Regions from separate parts of the Mesorhizobium sp. CNPSo 4684 genome, predicted to be linked through region 2. Evidence: predicted binding sites of a transcription regulator. Region 2 holds the regulator's gene; each other region holds the start of a gene.
The links. Region 2 encodes PhoB, which activates phosphate uptake and scavenging genes when phosphate is short. Its sites were predicted from a motif close to TGTCATNNANCTGTCAT; they were not measured.

Region 1 (5,904 bases), on a different contig from region 2:
GAATGTGCAGCCTTTCGATGCCGGCAAGCACCGGGCTTTGCCGCTGGTCGCCGATGCGGCCGAAGGGCTCGCCGAACTCGGTGCTGGGCTCAAGGGCTGGAAGGCGCCTTCCGCCTGGACCGACAATTCGGCCACCGGCAAGAAAGCCTGGCAGGCCGATGCCGGCAAGGTAACGGCCTCGACCAACGCCGCCTATCCCTCGGATGCTCAGGTGATCGGCGCCGTGCAGCGCGCCCTGGGCTCCGGCGTGACTTTGCTGCATGCCGCCGGCGGTCTGCCCGGCGAGTTGCACAAGCTCTGGCAGGCCGGCGCGCCCGGCTCCTACCACGCCGAATACGGCTTCTCGACCATGGGCTATGAGATTGCCGGCGGCCTCGGGGCGAAGATGGCCAAGACCGATGAAGAGGTCGTCGTCATGATCGGCGACGGCTCCTACCTGATGCTGAATTCCGAGATCGCCACCTCAGTGATGCTCGGCCTCAAGCTCACCATCGTGCTGCTCGACAACCGCGGCTATGGCTGCATCAACCGGCTGCAGATGGCCACAGGCGGCGCCAACTTCAACAATCTGCTGAAGGACTCGCGCCACGAAATCCTGCCCGACATCGACTTCGCCGCACATGCCGCCAGCATGGGCGCAATCGCCGAAAAAGTGCCATCAATCGCCGGCCTGGAAAACGCGCTGCAGCAGTCGAAAAAGAACGACCGCACCACCGTTCTGGTCATCGACACCGATCCGCTTGTTTCCACCGATGCCGGCGGCCATTGGTGGGATGTGGCGGTGCCGGAAGTCTCCGCGCGCAGCCAGGTCAACGCGGCACGCAAGGCCTATGACGAAAAGCGGCAGATGCAGAGCGTGGGTGACTGAAGTGGGCGCGGCCCCTCACCTGCCTGCCGGCATCCTCTCCCCGTATAGGGACGGGGAGAGGGACGCTGTCATCACCGGTTTCGCCAATCACCGTCGTCGCAAGAAAGACGCTGAGGTCGCGGCTAGACCCCTTCTCCCCGTCACTATACGGGGAGAAGGTGCCGGCAGGCGGATGAGGGGCAGCGCCGGCGGCAAAAGAATGAACTGTTTCAATCCGGAGTGACGACTTGAAAGCCAAACTGGGCATGTCCCCCATTGCATGGTGGAATGACGATCTTGCCGAACTCAGCGACGACGTCTCGCTGGAAGAATGTCTGCGCCAGTCGCGCTCGGCCGGCTTTACCGGCATGGAAATGGGCCGGCGTTTTCCCAACGATCCCGCTGTCATGCTGCCGATCCTGAAAAAGGCCGATGTCACGCTGTGCGGCGGCTGGTTCTCTGGCACGCTGGTCGACGAGGACATGGGCAAGAACAAGGATCGCATCCAGCCGATGATCGACCTGTTCAAGGCGGTCAACGCGCCTTGCATCGTCTATGGCGAGGTCGGCCGCTCGATCCAGGGCGATCGCTCCAAGCCGCTCGCCACCAAGCCGAAATTGTCGGGCGACGAGATGAAGGCCTATGCAAGGCGGCTGACCGAGTTCGGCGAATGGTGCGCCGAGCAGGGCATGCCACTGTCCTATCATCACCACATGGCGGCGGTGGTCGAGACCGAGCCGGAACTCGATGCCTTCATGCGCCATTCCGGCGACGGCATTCCGCTGCTGCTCGATGCCGGCCATCTCGCCTTTGCCGGCGGCGACGTGCTGCGCGCCATCGACAACCACCACAAGCGCATCAGCCATGTCCATGTGAAGGATGTGCGCATGGCCGTGATCGACGGGCTCGACCGCACGAAACAGTCCTTCCTCGATGCCGTGGCGCTCGGTGCCTTCACTGTGCCCGGCGATGGCTCGCTGGATTTCGGCGCCATCGTGCAGCGTTTCGCCGACTATGGCTATGAAGGCTGGTTCGTGGTCGAGGCCGAGCAGGACCCGAAGAAGAACCCGCCGCTCAAGATGGCACAGGTGGGCCATAAGGAGCTGATGCGGGTGATGACGGCAGCCGGCTACACCGTCGAGACGCAAGGGTTCCCCAATGTCTGATGCGACGGGTTTCCGCCGAGCCAGCTTGCTGTAGATTGGCCCGATGAAAGATTACGAACACCCATTCTTCCGGCCGCTGTGGCGGCGCGTTGCCGTCGTCGCCGTCTGCGTGATCTGGGCGATCATCGAATTCGCCTCCGGCACACCGTTCTGGGGCGTCATCGCGCTCGGCTTCGCCGCCTACGCCGTCTGGCAGTTTTTCTATCTCTACAAGCCGGCAGACGAGAGCAAGGCTGCGCCAGATCAACCGAAGACCGGCGAAGCGAAGGCCGACGCCGAACCGAAGGAATGAAGCGGCCCACGGCTCGGAAGGGCTTGCGGATCGGACACTCGAGACCTGGCGAATTGCATACGTCGGCGATTGGCCGGAACGCCCTGAGCTTCGTCATCCTAAGGCGGAGCGAGGAGCGTAGCGACGCAGCGCAGACCCTAGGATCCATGCCGTGAGTTTGAAGGTAGCGTGACCGTGCAGAATTCCGCTCCGCTGCACCCTTCGGCCGAGGTAACGGCATGGATCCTAGGATCTCCGCGACGGAGCTTCGCTCCTGCTACGCCCTAGGATGACGAAGGGGTGGGCGCTTCGGCCAATCTCTAGGGTCTGCGGCTTCCCACAAACAGCACTCTTGGCGCTCACAGCCAATGCCAAAGAAATAGGAGACAAAAATGTCGAAACTGCTCGTCAAAGCCGACAAGGGCCATGGCCGCGTCGCCCATGTCACGCCCAAAAGCGCCGGCTGGACCTATGTCGGCTTCGACTTGCACCGGCTGCGGCCGGGCGAGACCGCTTCCGGCAAGACGGGCGATCGCGAAGTCTGCCTGGTGTTCGTCACCGGCAAGGGTACGGCAAAAGCCGGCGGCCAGGATCTCGGTCTACTCGGCGAGCGCATGTCGCCCTTCGAGGGCAAGCCATGGTCGGTCTATATCCCGCAGGGGTCGGACTGGTCGGTCACCGCCGACACCGATCTCGAACTCGCCGTCTGCTCGGCGCCGGGCCTGGGCGGCGGCCTGCCGGTTCGCGTCATCGCGCCCGACGATCTCGGCCAGGAAGTGCGCGGCAAGGGCACCAACACGCGTTACGTCACCAACATATTGCCGGAGGGCAAGCCGGCCGACTCCCTGCTTGTGGTCGAGGTCATCACGCCCGGCGGCCATACATCGAGCTATCCGCCACATAAGCACGACCAGGACAATCTGCCTGCCGAATCCTATCTCGAGGAAACCTACTATCACCGCCTCAACCCGCCGCAGGGCTTTGCCTTCCAGCGCGTCTATACCGATGCCGACAAGTCGGGCGCCCGCGAACTGGACGAGGCGATGGCGATCGAGGACGGCGATGTCGTGCTGGTGCCCAAGGGCTACCACCCCTGCGCCGCCTGCCACGGCTACGACCTCTATTATCTCAACGTCATGGCCGGTCCGAAGCGGACGTGGAAATTCCACAACGCGGCCGAGCACGAATGGCTGATGAAGGCCTGACCACCCCTGTCTTTCAGGGGGAAGCTGTTGGCCAGTTCGGAAAAATCGTCGGCTAACGACCGATGGGGTCGATTTGCCATCGAAAACCCTTCAAAGCTTCGTCAATCCGTCATGGAAATCACCTATGGCAGCGGGGACGGTGCATGTCGCCCAAAAGTGCGCAGCGGTTTTGGGATAAAGACATGCCGAAGCAAATAGACTTAAAGCGCGCCGCATCGAGCCCTCAAGAGGCGGCGCGCTTTAACGAGGATTTTCGATGCGCTACGCCATCTATTTCACCCCAAGGCAGGACGAGCCACTGGCGCGGATCGCCGCCAACTGGCTGGGACGTGACCCCTTCGGCGCCGCTACCAGGCCCGTCGAGACGGTAGCCGACCTGTCGGCGGCGGAAGTCGCCTTCCACACCGCATCGGCGCGCCGCTACGGTTTCCACGCGACGCTGAAGGCGCCCTTCCGGCTGGCGGCCAACGAGACGGAAAGCTCCCTGCGTGCCGCCCTCGACGTCTTTGCCGAAGCGACGCCGACCGTCACCATCCCGCGCCTCATCGTCAGCCAGATCGACGGCTTCTTCGCTTTGGTGCCGCAAGGTCCGCTGCCGCCGCTTAACCGTTTCGCCGATGATGTCGTGCTTGGCTTCGACCGCTTTCGCGCCCCGCTGACCGAAGCCGAGATCGAACGGCGCAGCCCGGATTCGCTGAAGCCGGCCGAGTTCCGCAATCTCTGCCAGTGGGGCTACCCCTATGTCTTCGAGACGTTCCGCTTCCACATGACGCTATCCGGCCGGGCCGGGCCACAGGAAAGCCTACGTCTGCGCGCAGCAATCGACAGCCTGTTCGCAGAGGTGCTGCAGCAGCCGGTGACGGTGGATGCACTAACGCTGTTTGTCGAAACCGAACCGGGCGCCCCGTTCATGGTGCTCTCCCATCATGCGCTCGGCCACCGCGCGGCGAGAAAAACCGCCTGACCACTTCGCCTGAAAACCAAGGACTGCCTGAGATGACCGCCGAGACCGTTTTGACCAATGCCCGCATCGTGCTTGCCGACGAGATCGTCGAGGGCTCGCTCGTACTGCGCGACGGCTTTATCGCCGGCATCGACGCAGGCACCGGGCGGACCGGCGAGGATATGGGCGGCGACTACATCATCCCCGGCCTGGTCGAGCTGCACACCGATCATCTCGAAGGCCATTATGCGCCGCGGCCGAAAGTGCGCTGGAACCCGATCGCCGCCGTGCTCGCCCATGACGCACAGGTCGCCACCGCCGGCATCACCACGGTGCTCGACGCCTTGCGCGTCGGCATGGACGAGGACGCGGATCTCACCTCCGACGACATCCGCAAGCTGGCCGATGCCATCGAGGACAGCGTGGCGCAGGATCGCCTGCGGGCCGACCACTTCCTGCATCTGCGCTGCGAGGTGTCGGCGCCGGACTGTCTGCAGGCCTTCGCCAATTTCGACGGCGATGAGCGGGTCAAACTGGCGTCGCTGATGGACCATGCGCCGGGACAGCGCCAGTTCGTCAACCTCGAGACCTACGCCTATTACTATCAGCGCAAGCTGAAGCTGACCGATCGCGACTTCAAGCTGTTCTGCGAAAAGCGCATGTCGGAATCGGCGAAGAATTCGGGACCGAACCGGGTAGCGATATCGGCCGCCTGCAACGAGCGCGGCATTGTGCTGGCAAGCCATGACGACGCCACATCAGGCCATGTCGACGAGGCGATTGAGCAAGGCGTGCGCGTTGCCGAATTCCCGACCACGCAGGAAGCGGCCAAGGCTTCAAAGGAGGCTGGACTGGGAGTGCTGATGGGCGCGCCCAACGTCATGCGCGGCGCCTCGCATTCCGGCAATGTTTCGGCCCGCACGCTGGCCGCCGACGGACTGCTCGACATCTTGTCGTCCGACTACATTCCCTTCAGCCTGATCCAGTCGGCCTTCTTTCTAGGCGACGTCGTCGAAGGCATTTCCCTGCCGCAGGCGGTCGCCATGGTGTCGAAGAACCCGGCCGAGGCCATCGGACTCAGCGATCGCGGCGTCATCGAACCGGGCCGCCGCGCCGACCTGGTGCGCGTGCGCGTCGACGACCATGTGCCGGTCGTGCGCACCGTCTGGCGCCAGGGACGCCGGGTCGCCTGATGGTCTCGGCGTCGATCGAGCGCGAACTCACCGCCGAGGCCTTTCCGGTCCGCAACGGCGTCTTTGTCGCCGTCGTCGGCCCGAGCGGCGCCGGCAAGGATACGGTGATCGGCTACGCCAAGGCGCTGTTTGCCGATGAGACGAGGCTGGAGTTCGTGCGCCGGGTCATCACCAGGCCGAGCGACGCGGCAAGCGAGGACCACGACACGCTGGCCGACGCTGCCTTTGTCGAGGCCGAGGCCGACGGCGCCTTCGCCATTTCCTGGGAGGCGCACGGTC
Region 2 (5,904 bases):
CGACTGGAATGCCTTCGTCCAGCGCCTTCTGCACGGCCGGGCCGATGGCCGAGGCGTCCTGCGCCAGGATGATCAGCGAGTTGGCGCCCTGCGAGATCAGGCTTTCGACGTCGGTCAACTGCTTGCCGGGATTGGACTGCGCGTCGGCGGAGATGTACTTGTCGCCGGCCGCCTCGATCGCTGCCTTCATTGCCGCTTCGTCGGTCTTCCAGCGCTCTTCCTGGAAGTTCGACCACGACACGCCGATGACCTTGTCCTTCGCCTGCGCGACCGACACCAGCGTCAGCGACATGGCGACACCCGCCAGCATGGCGGCTGCAAATCTGTTCATGATAATCCTCCCTGCGCCGCGCACGGCGCGACAAAAACTGGCCCGAAGGCCGGCACACAGAGGCTCCATTTTTTCGAGCCTCGAAAAAATACTGGTCCAACGGCGGGGCGCTGTCAACATCGATTCTGATGGATTCTGATGGCTTCGCCGAATTTTTTCGAGACCCGCAATAAACAATGACAGCGCCGCCGGCTTCTGCCAATATTTGCGTGGCGTCCCTGACCGCCTCCACTATCATGAGGCGCGAGGGGGACCGGGAGGAAAACAAAATGTCGGTTGGAATCCGTCACGACGATCTGCGCCGTCGCAACCGTGCGATGGTGATTTCGGCCGTGCGCCGGGCCGGCCAGCCGTCGCGCACCGAGATTGCCGCGACCACAGGCCTCAGCCATTCGACCATATCGGCGATCTCGTCTGATCTGATTCAAGAAGGCATCCTGGCCGAGAGCAAACCCGGCGAGACGGGTGCGCTGAAGCGCGGCCGGCCGCAGGTCGGCCTGGGCCTCAACCCGGAAGCCGCCGCGGTGATGACCGTGGTGCTGTCGCTGAATTTCCTCTCCGTCACCGTCATCGACTATGCTGGCCATGTGGTCGCCGAGGAGCAGCGTCGGCTGGACACGCTGACCATGCCGCGCGACGAGCTGATCGGCGAATGCGTAGCGATTGTCCGGCGCCGGCTCGAGGACCCCGACCTCGATGTCCAGAGCGTCGCCCGCATTGCCATGGGCATCCAGGGCATCACCGATTCGCAGGCCCGCGCCATGCTGTGGTCGCCGATCACGCCGCTGACTGACATTGCCTTCGCCGACATACTGGAAGCGGAATTCGGCATTCCGGCCACCATGGAAAACGACTGCAACATGATGGCGGTGGCGCTGCAATGGCGCCAGCCTGAGCGCTACCGCGACAATTTCATCGCTATCCTGCTCTCGCACGGCATCGGAATGGGGCTGGTGCTGAAGGGCGAATTGTTCACCGGCACCCATTCGTCGGGCGGCGAGTTCGGCCACATGATCCACCGGCCCGGCGGCGCGCTGTGCCGTTGCGGGCGGCGCGGCTGCGTGGAGGCCTATGCCGGCAACTACGCCATCTGGCGCAGCGCCAAAATGATGAGCGAGGATGCCGAACCGGTCGATGTCGGCGACGCCGACATGCGGGCGCTCGCCGCACGTGCCCGCGAGACCGATGGCCCCGAGCGCGAAGCCTACCGCAAGGCCGGCGAGGCGCTCGGCTTCGGCCTCGGCAGCCTGTTCGCGCTGATCGATCCGGCACCTGTCGCCATGGTCGGAGTCAGCGCCGCCGCGTTCGATCTGATCGAACCGGCATTGCGCGAAGCGATTGCTCAGACCGCCGGCGGCCAGCACTCGAAATCGATCTCCTTCGACACCGAGCCCAACGAACTGCCGCTGATCCGCGAAGGCTGCGCCATGCGCGCGCTCGGCTTCGTCGACCAGGAGATTTTCGCACCAGGGATTCAGGCGAAAGCGGGCAAGCATGTCGCCTGAGGGGCCGGCAACAGCGCGGCGCGCCTAATCTTCCCGGATGGCGTAGCCGGCGCCGCGGATGGTGCGGATGACGTCGGGCATGCGGCCATTGTTGACCGCCTTGCGCAGCCGGCCGACATGCACGTCGACCGTGCGCTCGTCGATATAGATCGTCTCGCCCCAGACATTGTCGAGCAGCTGGCTGCGCGAGAACACGCGGCCGGGATGGCGCATCATGAATTCGAGCAGACGGAACTCGGTCGGTCCGAGCCTGATTTCGCTCTTCTTGCGGTAGACGCGGTGCGATTCACGGTCGAGCACGATGTCGCCGACCTTGAGCACGCTGGACAGCACTTCCGGCTTGGCGCGGCGCAGCAACGCTTTCACGCGCGCCATGAATTCCGGTGTCGAGAACGGCTTGACCAGATAGTCGTCGGCGCCGGTGGACAGGCCACGCACGCGGTCGCTCTCCTCGCCACGCGCGGTCAGCATGATGATCGGCAGCCGTTCGGTCTCGGGCCGCATGCGCAGCCGCCGGCAGAGCTCGATGCCGGACACCGCCGGCACCATCCAGTCGAGCACCAGAAGGTCTGGCACGTTTTCCTGCAGCCGGATTTCGGCCTCGTCGCCGCGCGTCACCACCTCGACCTGGTAGCCTTCGGATTCGAGGTTGTAGCGGAGAAGAACGCCCAGCGGCTCCTCGTCCTCCACGACCATGATGCGTGGCGCGATCATCAGCAGTTCACCCTTGTCAGGCCGAAGTGGCCATCGCCGTCTCGTCCTGCTTCGGGCGATTGGCGGGCAATTGCTGGCCGGTCAGCACATAATACGCATTTTCAGCGATGTTGGTGACATGATCACCGATGCGCTCCAGATTCTTGGCGCAGAACAGGAGATGCGTGCAGGCGGTGATGTTGCGCGGGTCTTCCATCATGTAGGTCAAGAGTTCACGAAACACCGACGTGTATTTGACGTCGATACGTTCGTCCTCATTCCTGAGTTTCGCCAGGGCTGCGGCATCCGCGGCGGCATACTCCTCGACCACCCCTTGCACCTGGATCAGCACCAGCTGCGCCATCGCGTCGATGGAGTGCGAGAGGTCGCGCGGCGTGACGCTGAGGCCCACTGTGCCGACACGCTTGGCGATGTTCTTGGCGAGATCGCCGATGCGCTCGAGGTCGCCGGCCATGCGGATCGAGCCGACCACGGCACGCAGATCGTTGGCCATCGGCTGGCGCTTGGCGATGAGCGTAATGGCGCGATCGTCGAGTTCCCGCTGGCGCGCGTCCATGATGGCGTCGTCGGAAACGACGCGCTGCGCCAGCGCATTGTCGGAATTGAGCAGCGCTTTTGTCGAGCCGCTGACCATCGACCCGGCCAGATCGCCCATGTCGCGGATCAGCTTGCTGATCTGGCCCAACTCTTCATCGAAGGAGGCGACGGTATGTTCACCCATGATCCTGATCCTCGTGCCTGAAAATTCAACCGCTGGACGGCTCAGCCGAAGCGGCCGGTAATGTAGTCCTGGGTGCGCTTGTCGTCGGGGTTGGTGAACATCTTGTCGGTGGCGCCCTCCTCGACCAGGTAGCCGAGGTGGAACATCGCCGTGCGCTGCGACACGCGCGCCGCCTGCTGCATCGAGTGGGTGACGATGACGATCGTGTAATTCTGGCGCAGCTCGTCGATCAGCTCCTCAACGCGTGCGGTGGCAATCGGGTCGAGTGCCGAGCAGGGTTCGTCCATCAGGATTACTTCCGGCGACACCGCGATGGCGCGCGCGATGCACAGGCGCTGCTGCTGGCCGCCGGACAAGCCGGTGCCGGGCTCCTGCAGGCGGTCCTTGACCTCGTTCCAGATCGCCGCCTTCTTCAAGCTCGACTCGACGATCTGGTCCATGTCGGACTTGCGCTTGGCCAGCCCATGGATGCGCGGGCCGTAGGCAACGTTCTCGTAGATCGACTTCGGGAACGGATTGGGCTTCTGGAACACCATGCCGACGCGAGCCCTGAGTTCGACGACGTCGATGTTCTTGTCATAGATGTCGTCGTCGTCGAGCGTGATCTTGCCGGTCACCCGCGCCGAATCGATGGTGTCGTTCATGCGGTTGAGGCAGCGCAGGAAGGTCGACTTGCCGCAGCCGGACGGGCCGATCAGCGCCGTCACCTGGTTCTGGCGGACGTCGAGGTTGACGTCGAACAGCGCCTGCTTCTCGCCGTAGAACACGCCGACCTTGTCGCCGCGCATCTTGATGACTTCGTTCGTCTTGGCGTTCATTTTGTCGCCCACTGCGTTTTCAAGGGACTGTTCGGTCATGATGTTCATACCAAATTGCCTTTTTTCTACCAGCGCCGCTCAAACCGGCGCCGAAGCACGATCGCGGTGATGTTCATGGCCATGAGGAAGACGAGCAGGATGATGATGGCGCCGGACATGCGCTCGACAAAAGCGCGTTCGGCCTCGTTTGCCCACATGTAGATCTGCACCGGCAGCGCCGTCGCCGGATCGAAAGGCGTCTTCGGATAGTCGGCGACGAAGGCGACCATGCCGATCAGAAGCAGCGGTGCTGTCTCACCCAGCGCACGCGCCAGGCCGATAATCGTGCCGGTCAGGATGCCGGGAGCGGCAAGCGGCAGTATGTGCTGGAACACCATCTGCATCTTCGAGGCGCCAAGCCCAAGCGCTGCCGAGCGGATCGACGGCGGCACCGCGGCAAGGGCCGCGCGCGTCGCGATGATGATGGTCGGCAGCGTCATCAATGTCAGCACCAGGCCACCGACAAAGGCGGCCGAGCGCGGCATGCCGAGGAAGTTGATGAACACGGCAAGGCCGAGCAGACCGAAGACGATCGACGGCACCGCCGCAAGATTGTTGATGTTGACCTCGATCAGGTCGGTGAAGCGGTTCTTCTTGGCGAATTCCTCGAGATAGATCGAGGCCGCGACCCCGATCGGCAGCGCCAAAAGCAGCACGATCACCATCATGTAGAACGAGCCGATGATCGCCACGCCCATGCCTGACGTCTCAGGCCGGCTGGAGGCGCCATAGGTGAACAGACCGGTGTTGAAATGCTCGGCCATTACGCCGTCGGCCTTGAGTTTGTTCATCCAGTCGATCTGCTGGTTGGACACCTTGCGGCGCGCTTCATCGACGCTGAGGTCGATCTGGCCCTTGAAGGCGGAGTCGAGATTGGCCGCGGCCAGGATGTTGACGTCGCGCGTCGTGCCGATCACCGACGGATCGGCGGCGACGATGTCGCGCAGCTGGACGCGGGCGCCTTCCGACAGGAAGCCCTTGAGCTTCATGACCATCGGCTTGTTGCTTGGGTCGATGCCAAGCTTGGCCATCAGCGCGGTGTCGGCGAGCTTGGGATAGTTCGCCTTGATCAGCACGCTCGGATCGGTGGCGCGCTTGCCGGAGGGATCGATGACTTTCTCGTCGAAGCTGATCGGCAGCGTCACCGTCGTCTGCCAAAAGGCGGTATAGCCTTTCGAGACGATGGCGATCAGCATGATGGCCAGGAAGGCCAGGCCGACCGAGATCGCAATCACACCGTAGATGCGGAAACGGCGTTCAGCGGCGTAACGCGCCTTCAGCCCTATGTCGCGGCGCGGACGCGCAACGGCGCCCGCCATCGTGTCCAGGGGAATGTCGGTCATTCGTACTGCTCCCGGTACTTGCGCACGATGTAGAGGGCGACGATGTTCATCACCAGTGTCAGCGCGAACAGCGTCAGGCCGAGCGCGAAGGCGACCAGCGTCTGCGGCGAGTTGAACTCGAGGTCGCCGGTCAGCTGGTTGACGATCTTGACGGTGATGGTCGTCATCGCCTCGAATGGATTGGCGGTGAGATTGGCGGCAACGCCGGCCGCCAGCACGACGATCATCGTCTCGCCGATGGCGCGCGACGCCGTCAGCAGGATGGCGCCGACAATGCCGGGAAGTGCGGCCGGCAGGATCACCCGCTTGATCGTCTCGGAGCGCGTCGCGCCCAGACCAAGCGAGCCGTCACGCATAGCGCGCGGCACCGCGGTGATGATGTCGTCGGAAAGCGACGACACGACCGGGATCAGCATGACGCCCATCACCAGGC
Region 3 (5,904 bases), on a different contig from region 2:
CCAGCATGAGGGCGGCCTGATCGACCTCGCCACGGCCAGCCCGCGCACGGTGCTCTCGGTACGCCGCCAGACGATCGGCTATGTCAGCCAGTTCCTGCGCACGGTACCGCGCGTCTCGGCGCTGGACGTCGTGGCCGAGCCACTGGTCGAGCGCGGCGAGGAGCGCGAAGTCGCGCGAACGAAGGCGCGGTCGCTTTTGGCGCAGCTCAATCTGCCGGAAAAACTCTGGGCGCTGCCGCCGGCAACCTTCTCCGGCGGCGAACAGCAGCGCGTCAACATCGCGCGCGGTTTCATCACCGAGCATCCGGTCCTCCTGCTCGACGAGCCGACCGCCTCGCTCGATGCGAAAAACCGCGACGTGGTTGTTGCGCTGATCGCCGCCAAGAAGGCGGCGGGCGTCGCTTTGCTCGGCATCTTCCATGACCTGGATGTCCGTGATGCCGTCGCCGATCGCATCATCGACGTCACCTCTTTCGCCGCTGGAAGAATCGCCGCATGAGCAGGAAATTGTCGGAGGCGCCATTCGTCCACGAAACGGCGCAGGTCGAAAACTCGACATTGGGCCGTTGGACCGAGATCGCCGACCGCAGCCGGGTGTCCGAGAGCATCCTCGGCGACTATTCCTACATGATGCAGGACTGCGCCGTCTGGTGCGCGACGATTGCCAAGTTTTCCAACATCGCAGCAAGTGTGCGCATCAACGCCACCAACCACCCGACCTGGCGGCCGACACTGCATCACTTCACCTACCGCGCCTCCGACTATTGGGACGACGCCGAGCACGAAACGGAATTCTTCGCCCAGCGCCGTGCCAAGCGCGTCACCATCGGCCACGACACCTGGCTCGGCCACGGCTCGACCATCCTTCCCGGCGTGACTGTCGGCGACGGCGCCGCGGTCGGCGCCGGCGCTGTCGTGTCGAAGGATGTCGCCCCCTACACCATCGTCGGCGGTGTGCCGGCAAAGCCGATCCGCGAGCGCTTCGACCGCCGCACGGCGGAGCGCTACCAGGCGCTTGCCTGGTGGGATTGGGACCATACCAGGCTGCGCGCCGCGCTCGACGATTTTCGCGAGCTGTCGGCGGAGGCTTTCCTGGAGAAATATGGCGACTAGCCCCAACCGTTGCGCGTTTCGCCGATGTTCAGGAAAATGCGTTGATGCTAAAATACGGGATGTTTGAGGGTTTCATGCAGCCCTTGCGAAGGGACACTCCCGCACCTCCGGCCTCTGGCGTGAAGCCCGGAATCGTGACAGCCTTTGTCGTTCTGATCTTTTTCGGCATCCTTGCCGCGATCTGGCTTTAGTCCATCCCACGCGGGTTCCTGACCGTGCCGACCATTCGTCCCGCCACACCGGCCGACGCAGATGCGATCTGGTCAATTCTCGAACCCGTCCTGCGGGCCGGCGAAACTTATGCGCTGCCTCGCGACTGGAATCGCGACCAAGCGCTGGGCTACTGGTTTTCCGATGGGCACGACGTGTTCGTGGCGGAAGAAGCCGGCGATGTGATTGGCTGCTATTATCTTCATGCCAACCAACGCGGCGGCGGCGCGCACGTCGCCAATTGCGGCTACGTCACGTCGGCGGCTTCGAGCGGCCGCGGCGTCGCCACTGCGATGTGCGAGCATTCCTTGCAACGCGCTGCCGAGCGCGGCTTCCGCGCCATGCAGTTTAACTTTGTCATCAGCAGCAACGAGCGCGCGGTGAAGCTGTGGCTTCGGCTGGGCTTCGACATTGTCGGCACGATCCCGCAAGCATTCGACCATCCGCGGCTGGGCTATATCGACGCTTTCGTGATGCATCGCATGCTGTAGAGGCGTGCAGTTTCACACCCTTGACACATGACTCGGACAGGACGCCATCTCCCGAAGGAGATCGCCCATGCTCGCCACAGTCAGACCCTCGCTCGCCTCCTTCTTCGAAGGCGCCAATCCGACGCCACCCACCCATCTCGGCACCCGTTACGACGCGGCTGGCAATTTCCTCCTCGAGCCCGGCAATACGGTCGTCAGCCATCTCGTCAACGGGTCGCCTTCCGAAGCTGTTGTCATCGAGGTGCGCGAGCGCATGCGCGCCATGCCGGATGCCGACCGGCTGGCCTTCACGCCCATCTCCAGCCTGCACATGACGCTGTTCCAGGGCATTATCGAATATCGCCGCCGCCTGCCTTACTGGCCGCAGGACCTGCCGCTCGACACCAGCATCGACGCCATGACCAGCCTCTATCTGGAGCGCTTGAAAGGCTTCCGGGGCCGCGGCCCATTCAAGATCGAGGTGATCGAAGTCGTGCCGACCGGGCTCACCGTTGCCGGCGCGACGGAGGAGGACCGGCGCGTCATGAGCGCATGGCGCGACGCGCTGTCGGTGCCGTTCGGCTATCGCCACCCCGATCACGACGCTTACGCCTTCCACATCACCTTTGCCTACCAGATCCAGCGCCTCGCTGATGACAGGGCCGCCGCTTGGCAGGACCTCTTCGACGACAGTCTCGCCGAGTTCGCCCGCAGGGCGCCGGTGATCGAGTTGCAGCCGCCGGCCTTCTGCAACTTCAAGGACATGAAGCATTTCGAGGAGTTGCTGGTGCTGGGCTGACCACCGGCACCACCGGCGGCGCAGGGTCTGTGGGCGGTAACAAAACTGACATCAATCCGACACCGCAGGTTCATGCGGCTGCGCTAGCGAGGGTTAACACACCTTCAAACTGCGACCGGACTGAAAGTTACGCCATGTCAGCAACGCTCGAAATCCGCGGCGTGTCCCGCCGATTTGGCAAGAACACCGCCGTCAGCGCCATCGACCTGTCGATCCCGCAGGGCCAGATGGTCGGCATCATCGGTCGTTCCGGCGCCGGCAAGTCCACCCTTCTCCGCATGATCAACCGTCTCATCGACCCCAGCCAGGGGTCGATTTTTTTTGACGGCGCCGAGGTTTCCCAGCTGCGCGGCTCACCTTTGCGGCGCTGGCAACGCGACTGCGCCATGATCTTCCAGCAGTTCAACCTTGTGCCGCGCCTCGACGTCCTGACCAACGTGCTGCTTGGCCGGCTCAATCACCGTTCGACCGTCTCCAACCTGCTCGGCATGTTTACCCGCGCCGAATGCGCCGAGGCGGTCGCGGCGCTCGAACGCCTCGATATCGCCCGCACCGCACTTCAGCCCGCCGGCACGCTGTCCGGCGGCCAGCAGCAGCGTGTCGCCATTGCCCGCGCCATGATGCAGCAGCCCAAGGTGCTGCTCGCCGACGAGCCGATCGCCTCGCTCGACCCGCTCAACGCCAAGGTGGTGATGGACTCGTTGCAGGACATCAATCTGCGCGAGGGCATCACCGTCGTCACCAACCTGCACACGCTGGACACCGCGCGTGCCTATTGCAACCGCATCATCGGCATGGCCGCCGGCAAGGTCGTCTTCGACGGCGCGCCGGAAGAGCTCAACCGCGAAGCGGTGCGCCAGGTCTACGGCGCCGACAGCAATGGCGCTGAAATCTCCGAGGCCATCACCTCGACCAGCATCGCCTACAAGCAAAAGATCGAAGCATCCGCCAGCCCGCTCGAGCCGGCATTCCCGGGATACTGAGCGGCTGGGATCGTCAGCCCGCGTCAAGGGCATCTGTCAAATCAAGAACGCTGCCGGCGCGGGGCCGGAACCTACAGGAGAGATAAAATGTTCAGGAAGATGGTTTTCAGCGCCGTTTCGGTGCTCGCCATGGCGACCAGCACTGCTCATGCGGCCGACATGAAGGAATTCCGCGTCGGCATCCTCGGCGGCGAGAACGAAACCGACCGTCTGCGCAACTACCAGTGCCTGGCCGACCATCTGAAGACCGAATTCGGCTTCGAAAAAGTGTCGCTGTTCCCGGCCGCCGACTATGACGGCGTCATCCAGGGCCTGCTCGGTGGCACGCTCGACTTCGCCGAACTCGGCGCTTCCGGTTACGCCAGCGTCTACATCAAGGACCCGAAGGCGGTCACCCCGATCCTCACCACCCAGCAGACCGACGGCGCCACCGGCTATTATTCGATCGGCCTGGCGCTGAAGTCCTCGGGCATTACCGACATCAAGTCGGCCAAGGGCAAGAAGCTCGGCTACGCCGATCCGGATTCGACCTCGGGCTACCTGATCCCGCTGACCCAGATCCCGAAGGACACCGGTGCCTCGAACGACGCCTACTTCGCCTCTACCCAGTTCAATGGCGGTCATGAGAACAACATCCTCGCCGTGCGCGACGGCAAGGTCGACGTTGCGGTCGACGATTCCTCGGGCATTGGCGACTTCAAGAACGGCTACACCTCCGGCACCTTTCACAAGGTAACCGCCAAGGGCGCCGTCGACCCCAACGACTTCGTCGAAGTCTGGCGTTCCGGCCTGATCCCGAACGGCCCGCTGGTCGTGCGCACCGCGCTCGGCGACGACATGACCGCCAAGCTCACCGCGTTCTTCACCGACCTGCCGAAGAAGGACAAGGCCTGCTTCGAGGGCGTCGAAGGCGGCGACTTCACCGGTTACGTTCCGGTCAAGCCTGACTTCTACAACGTCATCGTCGAAGCCCGTAAGGCAGCCATCGGCGGCTAACGGCGAAATCGAAAGGGGCGGTGCTCAGCGCACCGCCCTTTTTGCATCTCCGATCATGACCCTTTCCGTGACAGCGCCCCAAGGCGTCACCCATCAGATGGCCGATGCCTGGCGGCGCCAGACATCGCTGCGTCGGCTCTACACCGTGCTCGGCGTCGGCCTGCTGCTTGCCGCGATGCTTTCCAGCATGTGGTTCGCCGACGAGGCCAACGCCGGCCACTTCTGGGACCGGCTGCCGCACATCCTCGATTTCCTCAGCTGGCTGATCCCCAAGGACTGGAACGACGTCTGGCGGGCGCTGTTCGACATCGCCTCGCCACATGACACCGGCACCCAGGAATTCAACTTCCCGCTCGGCCGCGTCTATGTCTGGGGCGGTTTCTACATCCCCGAATATTTCGAGCTGATGCTGACCACGGTCAACGTGGCGCTGGTCTCGACCTTCATCGGCTTCATCTTCGCCGTGCCGTTTTCTTTCATCGCCGCGCGCAACCTGACGCCGCATCCGGCGCTGCGGCTCGTCGTCAAGCGCTTCATGGAACTGCTGCGCGCCTTTCCGGAGATTGTCATTGCTGGCCTGTTCGCGGCCATCGTCTCGACAGGCCCGATCGCCGCCATCATCGCCATTGGCCTGCATTCGATCGGCGCGCTCGGCAAGCTGTTCTACGAGATCAACGAGAACATCGACATGCGCGCCGAGGAAGGCCTGAAAGCGGTCGGCGCCAACTGGTTCGAGCGGGTGCGTTTCGCCGACCTGCCGCAGGTACTGCCCAATTTCATGTCCTACACGCTGCTGCGCGTCGAAATTAACGTACGCGCCTCGACCATCATCGGCGCCGTCGGCGGCGGCGGCATCGGCGAGGAATTGAAGCTCTCCATCTCGCGCGGCTTCGGCGCCAAGACACTGGCGCTGGTGCTGTTGTTGTTCACGACCATCTTCATCATCGACCAGTTTTCCGCCTGGCTGCGCCGCAAGCTGGTGGGTGAGCACGCTTTCCTGATGGGCGGGGCCTGACTATGGCGATGACTGTCGACGAGATCAAAGCCATCGAGGACCGCTATCCGCACGTGTTCCATCGGCCTTTCCACCAGCGCTTCTGGCCGCTGTTCCTGGTCGCCGGCACCGTGCTTTACCTCATTTACGCCTTGTGGTTCTTCAACCTGCCGCAAGTGATGCGGGAATCGCATTGGGAGCGCCTGCCGCTCTTCCTGTCGCAATGGATCAGCTACGATCTGCAGCCGGAATTCCGCCTCGACCAGCCCGAGATCAGGCCGAAATACCCGCGCTTTTCCGCCCTTGGCGACAGCCCCAATCCCGACTGGGTCGTCAGGA
Region 4 (5,904 bases), on a different contig from region 2:
GAGTTCACCCGCTATTTCGATCCGGGTCTGCGCATCGACCTGGAATTCGGCGACGTCATCGAGGTGCCGAAGATGCCGTCGATCGTCAAGGACCGGCCGATCATCGGCGACAACGGCAACGGTGTCCTGTTCAAGCTGAACAAGTTCCGTCATTTCCACATGCCGGCCGACGATGTCGCCTTCGCCGACAAGCATCCGCTCGTCGTCTGGCGCGGCGAGCTCAACAATCCGATCCGCACCTTGCTGCTGGAGGCCGCCCGCGACCTGCCGATCTGCGATATCGGCACGCCAAGGGCAACGGCGCCGGCGGAATACCGAAAACCCTATCTCACCATCGATCAGCAGCGGCGCTACCGCTACATCATTTCCCTCGAAGGCAACGATGTCGCAACCAATCTGAAATGGATCATGAGCTCGAATTCGCTCTGCCTCATGCCGCCGCCGACTTACGAGACCTGGTTCGCCGAGGGCCAGCTCGAGCCCGATGTCCATTATGTGCCGCTGGCGCCCGATTTCAGCGACCTGGCCGAGCGGGTGCACCACCTCGAGAAGCATCCGGCCGAAGCCCAGCGCATCGTCGCGGCGGCCAATGCCTATTGCCGCAAATTTGCCGACGAGCGGGCCGAGCAGGCGATCAGCCTGCTCGTGCTCTACAAATATTTCGTGCTCAGCGGCCAGATCGAGCCCGATCCGGAGGTCTGGCGGTTTATCGCGGGCTAGCCGGCTTTCGACAGTCTTTCAGATGACGCTGCGGTCGAGAACCAGATCGGCCGGGCCGAACCGGTCCTTCGCCGTGAACTGCTGGTGCCAGTAGGGGTAGAGCACCGGCGGCCGGCTGACGGCATCGAGACGGTCGCGTTCCTCAGCGGTGAGGGCGAGTGCCGCCGCGGCAAGATTGTCCCTAAGCTGGGTCTCGTTGCGGGCGCCGATCACCAGCGAACTGACCGCCGGCCGGCCGAGCAGCCAGGCAAGCGCCACCTGCGCCGCCGAGACGCCGCGGGCCGCGCCGATGTCGACGAGAACATCGACGATCCGCCACAGCCGGTCCTCGTCGCGGATCGGCGGTTCCGACCAGCCGGCGAGCTGGCGCGCGGTCGGGCTGTCGCGGCGGTATTTGCCCGACAAGAGGCCGCCGGCAAGTGGGCTCCACACCAGCACGCCAAGGCCCTGGTCGACCGAGATCGGCAAGAGTTCGTATTCAGCCTCGCGCGCTTCCAGCGTGTAATGGATCTGCTGAGTGATGAAGCGCGGCTGGTGCTGGCTGTCGCTGATGCCGAGCGCCTTCATCACCTGCCAGCCGGAGTAATTGGAGCAGCCGACATAGCGGATCTTGCCCTGGGCAACCAGCGTATCGAGCGCAGCCATGGTCTCCTCGAGCGGCGTCGTGCCGTCCCATTCGTGCAGGAAATAGATATCGATGACATCGGTCCTGAGGCGCTTCAGGCTCTTCTCGCATTCGCGGATCAGATGATGACGCGACAGGCCTTCGTCATTGGGACCTTTGCCGATCCGCATGCGCGCCTTTGAGGCGATCAGCACATCGTTCTTGCGCTTGCCGCCGAGCGCCTCGCCGATGATCTCTTCCGACAGGCCGTTCGAATAGACATTGGCGGTGTCGATGAGATTGATGCCAGCATCGATGCAGGTGTCGATGATGCGTGATGCCTCAGCGAGATCGGAATTGCCGACGGCGGCGAAAGGTCCGCTGCCGCCGAAGGTCATGGTGCCCAGCGTCAGCGTCGAAACTTTCAAGCCGGAACGGCCAAGCGTGCGGTATTCCATGTCAGATCCTCGCAATTTTGGTGGGGTGGGGCGTTTTGGTCGAGAAGGGCGGGGCCGCCCGAATGGGTTCGCCATTTGTAGGACAATTTGATTGGCTTGTCGCCATGCCACGGCGATGGATCGGCCATGCCTCGCCGATTTGGGCTGTGATCGACCGGCCGGCGGCTTGCAATAAAACCGTCATTACCGGCCTATATCAAGTCGGCTCAGGGTTTCATGACAGCCGGCAAGCGGAGCAGCAGAAATGACCGAGTTAAAGCAGAATTCTCCGGCCAGGGATTGGCTTGAGGCCGAACTCGCCGACACGCTCGACGAAGACTATGAGCTTGAAATGTCGGAGCCGGCGCTGTCGCTGGAGATCGCCAAGATCTACAAGAACGCCCATCCGCCATCGATCGATCGCATGCAGTATTTTCGCGACCTGATCAGCTTGCAGTCGGAACTGATCAAACTGCAGTCCTGGGTCGCCTACCACAAGAAAAAGCTGGTGGTGATTTTCGAGGGCCGCGATTCCGCCGGCAAGGGCGGCGTCATCAAGCGCATCACCCAGCGCCTCAACCCGCGCATCGCTCGTGTCGTGGCGCTGCCGGCGCCGACCGAGCGTGAGAAATCGCAATGGTATTTCCAGCGTTACGTGCCGCATCTGCCGGCCGGCGGCGAGATCGTGTTGTTCGACCGCTCCTGGTACAACCGCTCCGGCGTCGAACGGGTGATGGGCTTTGCTGACCAGGATCAGGTCGAGGAGTTCTTCCGCGACGTGCCAGAGTTCGAGCGCATGCTGGTCCGCTCCGGCGTCACGCTGGTCAAATACTGGTTCTCCATCACCGACGAAGAACAACAGATGCGCTTCCTGATGCGCATCCACGATCCGATGAAGCAGTGGAAACTGTCGCCGATGGATCTGCAGTCGCGCGTGCGCTGGGAGCAGTACACCAAGGCCAAGGAAGAGACGTTTGCCCGCACCAACATTCCCGAGGCGCCGTGGTACATCGTCGAAGGCAACGACAAGAAGCGGGCGCGGCTGAACTGCATCGACCATCTGCTCAAGCAGATGCCCTATGAGGAAGTGCCGCACGAAGAGATCACGCTGCCCGAGCGGGTGTTCAATCCGGAGTACGAACGGCAGGTGTTGCCGCGGGAGCTTTACGTGCCGGAGAAGTATTAATCCCTTTTTCCTTCTCCCCGTTTCACGGGGAGAAGGTGCCCGAAGGGCGGATGAGGGGCAGCGCTGACCGCGATAGTTGGGTCAACCATACATCCTCCAACGCAATCCTTCGACCGTTTGCGCCGCCCCTCATTGCCCTGCCGGGCATTTCTCCCCGTATAGGGACGGGGAGAAAGGAGCCTGCGCCGAGGGGTTCGCTACCTACCCCGCTTGATCGTCACATGCGTCGCAAGCGCTGTCGCCACCTGCTCGGTGCATTGATAGCCGAGCTCAAGCATATCCAGACCGGCAAACAGGTTCTCACCCTTGCCCAGCAGCACCGGCGACACTGCCAGATGCAACTCGTCGATGAGCTTCTCCTGGAGATACTGCCGGATGGTGGAGACGCCGCCGCCGACGCGGACATCCTTGCCACCGGCCGCGGCTTTCGCCTGGTCCAGTGCCTCATGGATACCGCCGGTGACGAAGTGGAAAGTGGTGCCGCCTTCCATTTCGATCGGATCGCGCTTGTAGTGCGTCAGCACGAAGACCGGCACATGGTAGGGCGGATTGGTGCCCCACCAGCCTTTCCAGCTGTCGTCCGGCCACTCGCCGCGGATTGGCCCGAACATGTTGCGGCCAAGGATCCAGGCGCCGACATTGTCGAAACTGCGGACGGCGAAGTCATCGTCGGTGTCGGTGGTGCCGCCTTCCTTGCCCATCACCATCTTGCGAAAGGTGTGGGTGCCGATCATCCATTTATGCAGATCTTCGCCACCAACGCCCAGCGGGTTTTGCAGGGTCTGGTCAGGACCGGCGCCGAAACCGTCGAGCGACAGGGTGAATGCATTGACACGCAGCTTGGACATGAAAGCCTCCGACGTAACCGGTTGTGATTAGCAAGTAGTTGTCTTGTAGCAAACCGATTGCGAACTGCAAGTGGTTTTTTGAAATCACAAAGATTTAGAATATTCTAATGCTTGACGGAAAAAGCCGCCGCGTTACCTTCGGGAGGCCCTGAGTCGGGAGCGCACGAGATGAAGGCATATCGCGTCGAAAGGATGGACGGAGAGGTCGTCCAGGAGAGTCAGGAGACCCAGGCCAGTACACCGTTTGGAGCAGCCGAAAAGGTGATCGGCCGGAAGGTCACCTTGCGCGGCGACGCATGCAAATGGATCCGCGTGGTAGACCTGACAGACAAGGTCCCGACGCGGCGTCGCCCCAGCACCTACGAGTATAGAGCACTGGCGGGATAGATCAGCAAATTTGCAGCGCCTATGACGGCAACTGGCCTCAAGCCGCGGCGCGCTTCGGCATCACCGCAAACGGGCTGAGGCCAAGCCAGGCCTGCATCTTGCCGGCGACGTCGAGATCGCCGGTCAGGCTGATCTTGTCGCGTTCCTTGTGAACCGTGGTCAGCCCCATCCAGATCGACGTCATGGTGCAGAGGTCCGTCGAGACATAGAGATCGACGTCAAAGCCCGGATCGTACCAGCACAGATCGACATCGCCGTGCTTCTCGACGATCAGCCACCACGAGCGTTTTGACGCCGGCAGATCATGGTACAGGAATTGTATCACGGTGCGCCCGTCGGGCAGGGGGCTGGGGTTCAGATTGCGCCGCATATCCCACATCAGCAGCGACGGATCGAGATTTTTGAGCGAAAGCCTGGCCTCCACCCATTTCTGCCCCCAGAACCCCATCGCCTCGACCACGGGGCGCAAGTCCCGGCCCGCCTCGGTCAGCCGGTATTCGAACACGCCCTTCTCGGATTCGATCTCGGTGCGCTCGACAATGCCGCCGGCTTCAAGGTCCTTCAGCCGTTGCGACAGAAGGGTTGGCGACATTTTCGGCACGCCGCGGCGCAAATCGTTGAAACGGGTCGAGCCCGCCACCAGTTCGCGCAAAAGCACCATGGTCCAGCGTGTGCACAACAGCTCCGCCGCCATGGAGAGCGGGCAGAACTGCTTATATCCGGCTTGTGTCATGTGGCGATCTCCAAAAGAAGTTGCCGAACCTTATTCAGAAAATCGGCATTCAGCCAGTACAGAAGCTGTACTGGTCCCCTAGTACAATTTGGTGACTGGAGGCGCCCGGCGCCGTCATGCGAGGCAGCGGTCACGTCGCCGGGCAGTCCGGCGCCGTTCGATGAGGAGTAAGACAATGACCGCTTACGTGATCGCAGACATCAAGGTGAAGGACGACAAATGGGTGCCGGCCTATGCCGCTTCGGTGCACGACCTCGTGCACAAGCATGGCGGCAAGTATCTCGCCCGCAGCGGCAATGTGAAGACGCTCGAGGGCAAGCCGCTCGACACCAGTCTGATCGCCATCATGGCGTTTCCGTCGGCAAAGGCAGCCGAAGCCTTCACCAACGATCCGCAATACGCCCCGTTTGTGGCGGAGCGCCAGAAGGGCAGCGACAGCCGCTTCCAGCTGATCGACGATACCGATCTGGCCGGAACGATCCCTTATCTGCCGAAGGCGTGAGGAAAAGCCGGAACCCGGAAAGTCCGGGTTCCGGCTATCCCTTCAGCGTCCCTGTGGGCAAAACCTATTCCATCGACAGGATGAGATTGCGCACGGCCGGATAGATTTCGCGCTCCCAGCGCTTGCCGTTGAAGACACCGTAATGGCCGACATTGGCCTGCAAATGATGGCGCTTCAGATGCGGACGCAGCGACCGGCACAATTCATGCGCGGCCGATGTCTGACCGAGGGCGCAGATGTCGTCGCGCCCGCCCTCGACGGTCAGCAGGGCCGTGTTGCGGATCGCGCCCGGATCGACCGGGCTGCCGCGGAACGTGAACGTACCGGTGGCGAGCTCCGCCTTCTGGAACACGCGGTCGATGGTTTCAAGATAGAATTCTTCGGTGAGGTCGAGCACCGCCAGATACTCGTCGTAGAAGGCTTTTATCTTCTCGGCCTCGGCGGTCTCGCCAGTCGCCAGATGGTCATGCAGTTTTTGGTGGGCCTT

Region 1: AC04SG_RS17990 (DUF1045 domain-containing protein) is a predicted target of PhoB. The motif match lies at 3,586-3,602, and genes of this name have one in related genera.
Region 3: phnC (phosphonate ABC transporter ATP-binding protein) is a predicted target of PhoB. The motif match lies at 2,639-2,655, and genes of this name have one in related genera.
Region 4: ppk2 (polyphosphate kinase 2) is a predicted target of PhoB. The motif match lies at 1,950-1,966, and genes of this name have one in related genera.

The regions. Positions count from the first base shown of each region.
Region 1 is NZ_JBWLUX010000017.1:113,805-119,708, reverse strand. Features, by position in the region: gene iolD (3D-(3,5/4)-trihydroxycyclohexane-1,2-dione acylhydrolase (decyclizing)) at 1-868, shown strand, start outside; gene iolE (myo-inosose-2 dehydratase) at 1,096-2,013, shown strand; gene AC04SG_RS18000 (DUF3329 domain-containing protein) at 2,057-2,305, shown strand; gene iolB (5-deoxy-glucuronate isomerase) at 2,677-3,489, shown strand; gene AC04SG_RS17990 (DUF1045 domain-containing protein) at 3,746-4,453, shown strand; gene AC04SG_RS17985 (alpha-D-ribose 1-methylphosphonate 5-triphosphate diphosphatase) at 4,486-5,625, shown strand; gene phnN (phosphonate metabolism protein/1,5-bisphosphokinase (PRPP-forming) PhnN) at 5,622-5,904, shown strand, end outside.
Region 2 is NZ_JBWLUX010000039.1:36,526-42,429, forward strand. Features, by position in the region: gene xylF (D-xylose ABC transporter substrate-binding protein) at 1-331, opposite strand, end outside; gene AC04SG_RS28180 (ROK family protein) at 601-1,836, shown strand; gene phoB (phosphate regulon transcriptional regulator PhoB) at 1,861-2,550, opposite strand; gene phoU (phosphate signaling complex protein PhoU) at 2,567-3,271, opposite strand; gene pstB (phosphate ABC transporter ATP-binding protein PstB) at 3,313-4,137, opposite strand; gene pstA (phosphate ABC transporter permease PstA) at 4,155-5,471, opposite strand; gene pstC (phosphate ABC transporter permease subunit PstC) at 5,468-5,904, opposite strand, start outside.
Region 3 is NZ_JBWLUX010000020.1:55,943-61,846, reverse strand. Features, by position in the region: gene phnL (phosphonate C-P lyase system protein PhnL) at 1-499, shown strand, start outside; gene AC04SG_RS19700 (DapH/DapD/GlmU-related protein) at 496-1,113, shown strand; gene AC04SG_RS19695 (GNAT family N-acetyltransferase) at 1,323-1,814, shown strand; gene AC04SG_RS19690 (DUF1868 domain-containing protein) at 1,882-2,592, shown strand; gene phnC (phosphonate ABC transporter ATP-binding protein) at 2,727-3,575, shown strand; gene phnD (phosphonate ABC transporter substrate-binding protein) at 3,663-4,571, shown strand; gene phnE (phosphonate ABC transporter, permease protein PhnE) at 4,627-5,586, shown strand; gene phnE (phosphonate ABC transporter, permease protein PhnE) at 5,589-5,904, shown strand, end outside.
Region 4 is NZ_JBWLUX010000006.1:28,393-34,296, reverse strand. Features, by position in the region: gene AC04SG_RS06995 (glycosyl transferase family 90) at 1-720, shown strand, start outside; gene AC04SG_RS06990 (aldo/keto reductase) at 739-1,782, opposite strand; gene ppk2 (polyphosphate kinase 2) at 2,027-2,947, shown strand; gene AC04SG_RS06980 (dihydrofolate reductase family protein) at 3,145-3,795, opposite strand; gene AC04SG_RS06975 (winged helix-turn-helix transcriptional regulator) at 4,220-4,915, opposite strand; gene AC04SG_RS06970 (DUF1330 domain-containing protein) at 5,091-5,417, shown strand; gene AC04SG_RS06965 (polyhydroxyalkanoate depolymerase) at 5,482-5,904, opposite strand, start outside.